Regions from separate parts of the Streptomyces sp. MK7 genome, predicted to be linked through region 1. Evidence: riboswitches for the same ligand, from Rfam matches in the RefSeq annotation. Region 1 holds a riboswitch; the other holds the start of a gene.
The links. Region 1 has a riboswitch for cobalamin ahead of R2S09_RS01195 (HoxN/HupN/NixA family nickel/cobalt transporter). Riboswitches for the same ligand answer to the same signal wherever they lie in the genome.
Positions count from the first base shown of each region.

Region 2: it holds a riboswitch for cobalamin, as region 1 does, so the genes downstream of both, R2S09_RS19240 (cobalamin biosynthesis protein) here and R2S09_RS01195 (HoxN/HupN/NixA family nickel/cobalt transporter) in region 1, are expected to answer to the same signal.

Region 1 covers NZ_JAVACL010000001.1:270,236-273,424, reverse strand. The annotation lists gene R2S09_RS01200 (nucleoside hydrolase) at 1-315, shown strand, start outside; gene R2S09_RS01195 (HoxN/HupN/NixA family nickel/cobalt transporter) at 312-1,418, opposite strand; cobalamin riboswitch at 1,449-1,638, opposite strand; gene R2S09_RS01190 (metalloregulator ArsR/SmtB family transcription factor) at 1,719-2,078, shown strand; gene R2S09_RS01185 (glycoside hydrolase family 13 protein) at 2,178-3,189, shown strand, end outside.
Region 2 covers NZ_JAVACL010000016.1:55,084-58,272, forward strand. The annotation lists gene R2S09_RS19230 (anion permease) at 1-1,112, shown strand, start outside; gene R2S09_RS19235 (hypothetical protein) at 1,147-1,377, shown strand; cobalamin riboswitch at 1,538-1,679, shown strand; gene R2S09_RS19240 (cobalamin biosynthesis protein) at 1,779-2,750, shown strand; gene R2S09_RS19245 (cobyric acid synthase) at 2,747-3,189, shown strand, end outside.

The DNA of each region.
Region 1 (3,189 bases):
CGGCTGCTCGCCCACCGCGACCCGGTGACCTCCGAGGAGGACCCCTCCGGCGGGCTCGGCGACGCGGGCGCCGTCTGCTCGGTCGCCGACCCGGAGGGGCTGACCACGCACCGGCTGCCGGTGGAGGTGAACCTCGCGCCGGGCCCCGCGCGCGGCCAGACGGTCGTCGACCGCCGGCCGCGCCCGGGCGAGGCGGAACTCCACGGCGAGGCCCGCGAACAGCCCCTGGTGGACGTGGCGTTGGACATCGACCCCGACCGGTACGTGAAGCTGTACCTGGCCACTGTCGAAGGAAGCGGGCCGTGCGGGCCCTAGTCGGTGTCCGCCGCCCCCACCGCCCAGCGCTGCTCCACCTTGGCCGCCTTCCAGTAGGCCAGCGCCGCCGCCCACACCGCGACGAACAGGCCGACGATGACGTAGCCCAGGTTGTCCAGGTCGAGGCCGGCGATCCAGCCGGTGACGTCGTCACGCAGGTCGAGCTTGTCGTGCAGGACGCCGACGAGTTCGATCGTGCCGATGAAGAAGGCGACGGCGATGGACAGGCCGGTGATGGTGAGGTTGTAGAACACCTTGCGGACGGGGTTCGAAAAGGCCCACTGGTAGGCGAAGTTCATGAACGTGCCGTCCAGGGTGTCGAACAGGCACATGCCCGCCGTGAAGAGCAGGGGCAGGCACAGGATCGCGTACCAGGGCAGTCCGGCGGCCGCACCCGAGCCGGCCATCACCATCAGCGTGACCTCCGTGGCGGTCTCGAAGCCGAGGCCGAAGAGGAAGCCGAGCGGGTACATCTGACCCGGACGGGAGATGGATCGCGTGAGGCGGCCGAGGAAGCGGTTCATGAACCCCCGGGAGTCCAGGTGCCGTTCGAGCTCGGTCTCGTCGTAGGTCCCCGCCCGCATCGACCGGAAGACCTTGAGGATGCCGGCCAGGGCGACCAGGTTCAGGGCGGCGATGAGGTAGAGGAAGGCGCCGGCGATGGTCGTGCCCATGAAGCCGAGCACCTGATGGGTGGTGGAACCCTCGTCGGTGACCCGGTCGGCGAGTTGTGTCCCGCCCGCGATCATCACGGCGAGGACGATCACGACGCTGGAGTGGCCCAGCGCGAACCAGAAGCCCACCGACACGGGCCGCTTGCCGTCGGCCATCAGCTTGCGGGTGGTGTTGTCGATGGCGGCGATGTGGTCGGCGTCGAAGGCGTGCCGTACGCCCAGGGTGTAGGCGGTGACGCCGAGTCCGATGCCGAACGCCTTGGAACCGACCTCGTAGTGTCCCGGCACGACGAGCAGGAACAGGATTCCGAAGGCGACGACGTGCAGTGCGGCGATGGCGGCCATCAGGCCGGCGGTCTTGAGGGTGTCCTCCCGGCGCCAGGTGAAGGTGGCCTTGGCCGTCGTCGGGGCAGGGTTGGGCAGGGTCATCCGGTCATCACGCTCCAGCACCTCGTGGATCACTTCGTGAGCTGCCGTGGCCGGTCTCCTGGCTTACGGGTGGTGCGTGCCCGGCCCGCCTTCCCGGCCGCCGTACGACGGCCAGTGGCTGTCCCGTGCGGGACGTGGGCCTGGAACTCCCCGATCACAGTGGCGAGGGCCGCGTCGACCTTGCATCGACTTCCCGAACACCACGGCCCGCCCACCGTAGAGGCGGAAGCGGTCGGCTGCATAGCTGCATACGTGCGCAGGTATTTAAGATCACAGAGTGCCGCCTGCGAGGATGGCGGTATGCATCTCGTCCCTGCCGACCGCGCGGACCGCCGCACCATCGACGGTCACCGGGTGTGCGACGCCATCGCGGCGATCGGCGACGCCGCGCACGTCCGCGCCTGGGCGGACCGCTTCTCGCTGCTCGCCGACCCCAAGCGGCTCGCGCTGCTGCTCGCCCTGCACCGCACCGGCCCGCTGGCCGTCTCCGACCTCGCGATCGCCACCGGCATGAACGACCCGGCCGTCTCCCAGGCGCTGCGGCTGCTGCGGGCGGCCGGGGTCGTGGAGGGCGAGAAGGAGGGGCGCGTGGTGCGCTACCGGGTGGTGGACCGGGACGTACGGCGCCTGCTGGAGCACTGTGCGGCCGACACCGGCTGACACACGTCCCCTCTGCCCTCCCGTGGCGGTGTTCATATTTCCGGCGATCTGGACAGAGTTCTCTTTGTTGCTTCAACAACGCACCGAAGAGGAGACCGCGTGACCGACCGCACCACCACGCACGACTCGACGGACGCCTCCCCCCAGGACTCCGCGCACGCCGCCACAAACACCTCCCCCCACGACGCGCCGCCCGACCTCTCCCCCAAGAACCCCGACTGGTGGCGGCAGGCCGTCGTCTACCAGGTCTACCCCCGCAGCTTCGCCGACGCCGACGGTGACGGGCTCGGCGACATCCGGGGCGTCACCCAGCGGCTGACCCACCTCGCCGCGCTCGGCGTGGACGCGCTGTGGCTGAGCCCCTTCTACCCCTCCGAGCTGGCCGACGGCGGCTACGACGTCGCCGACCACCGGGACGTCGACCCGCGCCTGGGCACCCTCGACGACTTCGATGCCATGGTCACCGAGGCCCATCGCCTGGGCCTGAAGGTGATCGTCGACATCGTCCCCAACCACAGCTCCCACCTGCACCCCTGGTTCCAGGAGGCGCTACGGGCCGGCCCCGGCTCCCCGGCCCGCGACCGGTACGTCTTCCGCGACGGGCGCGGCGAGCACGGCGAACTCCCGCCCACCGACTGGCAGTCCGTCTTCGGCGGCAGCGCCTGGCGGCGTGTTCCGGACGGGCAGTGGTACCTGCACCTGTTCGCACCCGAACAGCCGGACTTCAACTGGGAGAACGAGCAGGTGCGCGCCGACTTCCGCACCACCCTGCGGTTCTGGTCCGACCGGGGCGTGGACGGCTTCCGCGTCGACGTGGCGCACGCCCTGGTCAAGGACCTCGACGAACCGCTCCGCGACGTCGGGAACATCGGGGTCACCGGCGAGGACGCCCTGCCCAACGTGGCGCCCGGCAGCCACCCGTACTGGGACCGGGACGACGTCCACGAGATCTACCGCGACTGGCGCAAGATCTTCGACGCCTACCTCCCGCCCCGCACGGCGGTCGCCGAGGCCTGGGCGCCGGACAGCCGCCGCGCGCTGTACGCCCGCCCGGACGAACTGGGGCAGGCCTTCAACTTCGAGTACCTCCAGACCGGCTGGGACGCGGCCG
Region 2 (3,189 bases), on a different contig from region 1:
TCTGGAACCTGCTGACCTGGCTGGTCGGACTTCCGTCCAGTTCCTCGCACGCCCTGATGGGCGGTCTGATCGGCGCGGCGATCGCCTCCGCCGGTTTCGGCGCGGTCCACGGCGGTGTGCTCGTCACCAAGGTGCTGCTGCCCGCCGTCGCGGCTCCGGTCGTCGCGGGCCTCGCCGCGATGGTCGCGACCCGGCTGTCGTACACGATCGGCAAGAAGGCGGACGGCAAGGCGGCCGAGAAGGGCCACCGCGCCGGGCAGATCGCCTCCGCCGGCCTGGTCTCGCTCGCCCACGGCACCAACGACGCGCAGAAGACGATGGGTGTCATCACCCTCGCCCTGATCGCCGGCGGCGCCATCGCCCCCGGCTCCAACCCTCCCACCTGGGTCATCCTCTCCGCGGGCCTGGCTATCGCGCTCGGCACCTACATCGGCGGCTGGCGGATCATCCGCACCATGGGCACGGGCCTGACCGACCTCCAGCCGCAGCAGGGCTTCGCCGCCCAGACCAGCGCGGCCACCGCCATCCTGGCCTCCTCCCACCTCGGCTTCTCGCTCTCCACCACGCACGTCGTCTCCGGCTCGGTGATGGGCGCCGGGCTGGGCCGCACGGGCGGTGTGGTCCGCTGGTCCACCGCGGGCCGCATGGCCATCGCCTGGGTGCTCACGCTGCCGGCCGCGGCCCTGGTCGGCGCGGGCGCCGAGGAGGTCACCGGACTGGGCGACTGGGGCACCGCGCTCGTCGCCGTGTTCCTGGTGGCCTCGAGCGCGGCGATCTGGAAGATCTCCCGCCGCCAGGTCGTCGACCACACCAACGTCACCCAGAGCGCGACCGAGGAGCCGGCCGGCGTCGTGACCCAGGCGATCGCCGCCGTGACCCCGCCCCCGGCGGCCCCCGCCCCCGCCTCCACGGCACCGGTCTCCGCAGAGGAGTCCCCCGCCGTCGAGCCGCTCACGGCGAAGATCCCCGCCCAGCCGACCACGCCCGTCATCGACGCGCCCGTGATCGACGCAACGGTCATCGACCCGCCCGTCATCGACCCGCCCGTCATCGATCCGGCGCCCGCGCCGACCGCGTCCACCCCGGCCACCCCGCCGGCCGCCACCGTCTGACCCCCGCACACCCGGCACCCAAGGAAGCATCACCATGAAGATCGACTGGGCAGCCCTCGGCTCCGTCTTCGGCGTCAGCCTCGCGGTCACCGTGGGCCTGGTGGCACTGTTCACCCTCGGCATCGCGGGGCTGTCCCGGCGGGAGCGGGCCGTCACGCAGGGCAGCGGCAGCGGGGCCCTCGCCGTCACCGGCGCCTACGTCTGCTTCGCCGCCTGCGCCGCCGCGGTGGCCTACGGCATCTACCTCATCGTCGGCAAGGGCTGACGGCCGGTCAGAACCGCTGTCCGGGCCCCGGAAGTCAAGAGCGTCCCACCGCCCGCCCCGCCCGCGTCGCCACCTCGGCGAACGGGCGGGGCGGGCGTTTCACACCGTCGGGTGTGGGCCTCATCTCAGTATCCCTTCGCAGGTCAACGGTGAGTTGACGGCTGTTCGCGGCGCGTGGTGGACTGCCGGAGCCATGTACGGCGGCAGGAGAGGAAGCCGGTGCGAATCCGGCGCGGTCCCGCCACTGTCACCGGGGTAGGAACCCCGGGAGCCAGGAACTCTCACCGCCGGTCTCGTCGAACCAGGGCGTGGACACCCTGAGTGAGGACATATCGCCATGCGCGGCTGCCGACCGAGGTCCATCAGCGACGCTCTGCCCGACCCCGAAGCCGGCTGAACCCATGGGTGCCGATCGCGTCTTCGCGTACGGCGCCGCCGCCGGCCTCCTCGGTGACCTCCTCCTCGGCGATCCTCGCCGGGGACATCCGGTCGCTGTGTTCGGCAGGGCCGCGGGCGCCGTGGAACGCGTGCTGTGGCGGGACCACCGGGGATGGGGCGCACTTCATACGGCCCTGTGCGCCGGCGGCGCCGCCGCGCTCGGTGCCGCCGCCGCGCGCGCCGTCCGTACCTCCCCGGTCGCGTCCGTCGCCCTGACCGGCGCCGCCACCTGGGCCGTGGTCGGCGGGACCTCCCTCGCCCGGGAGGCACGCACCATCGGACGGGCGCTGGAAGCGGGCGACGTGGCCGCCGCCCGAACGCGGCTGCCGCACCTGTGCGGACGCGACCCTCAGGCACTCGACGCCGACGGGATCGCCCGGGCCGTGGTGGAGTCGGTCGCCGAGAACACCTCCGACGCCGTGGTGGGCGCGCTGGTGTGGGGCGCCGTCGCCGGCGTGCCGGGGCTCGCCGGGTTCCGGGCCGTCAACACCCTGGACGCCATGGTCGGGCACACGTCGCCCCGGTACCGGCGCTTCGGCTGGGCCTCGGCGCGCCTGGACGACCTGGCCGGGTGGCCGGGGGCGCGGCTCACCGCCGTCCTCGCGGCCGCGGCCGGCCCGGACCCGCGGGGCGCCCTGCGCGCCTGGCGCGCCGACGCCGACCGGCACCCGAGCCCCAACGCCGGTCCGGTCGAGGCCTCGTTCGCGGGGGCGCTCGGGGTACGGATGGGCGGCACGTTGTCGTACGGGGGGCGCGTTGAGCACCGGCCGGTGCTCAACGGCGCCGGGCGCGCCGTGCGGGCCGGGGACATCGAACGGGCCGTACGGCTCTCACGGCGCGTGAGCTGGCTCGCGCTCGGCACCTGCGCCGCCGTCAGGCTCCTGCGCAACCGCAGCAACCGCATTAACGGTCCGACGAAGGGACGTAGGTCATGAGCGGTGGTCTGCTCGTCGCCGGCACCACCTCCGACGCCGGGAAGAGCGTCGTCACGGCCGGGATCTGCCGGTGGCTGGTGCGGCAGGGCGTCAAGGTCGCGCCCTTCAAGGCGCAGAACATGTCCCTCAACTCCTTCGTCACACCCGAGGGCGCGGAGATCGGGCGGGCGCAGGCCATGCAGGCCCAGGCCTGCCGGATCGAGCCGACCGCGCTGATGAACCCGGTGCTGCTCAAGCCGGGCGGGGAGCAGAGCAGCCAGGTGGTGCTGCTGGGCAAGCCGGTGGGCGAGTTGAGCGCGCGCGGCTACCACGGCGGACGCCAGCAGCGGCTGCTGGGCACCGTGCTGGACTGCCTCACCGAGCTTCGGGGCACGTATGACGCCGTGATCTGTGAGGGGGCGGGGTCTCCGGCGGAGATCAATCTGCGCCGGACGGACAT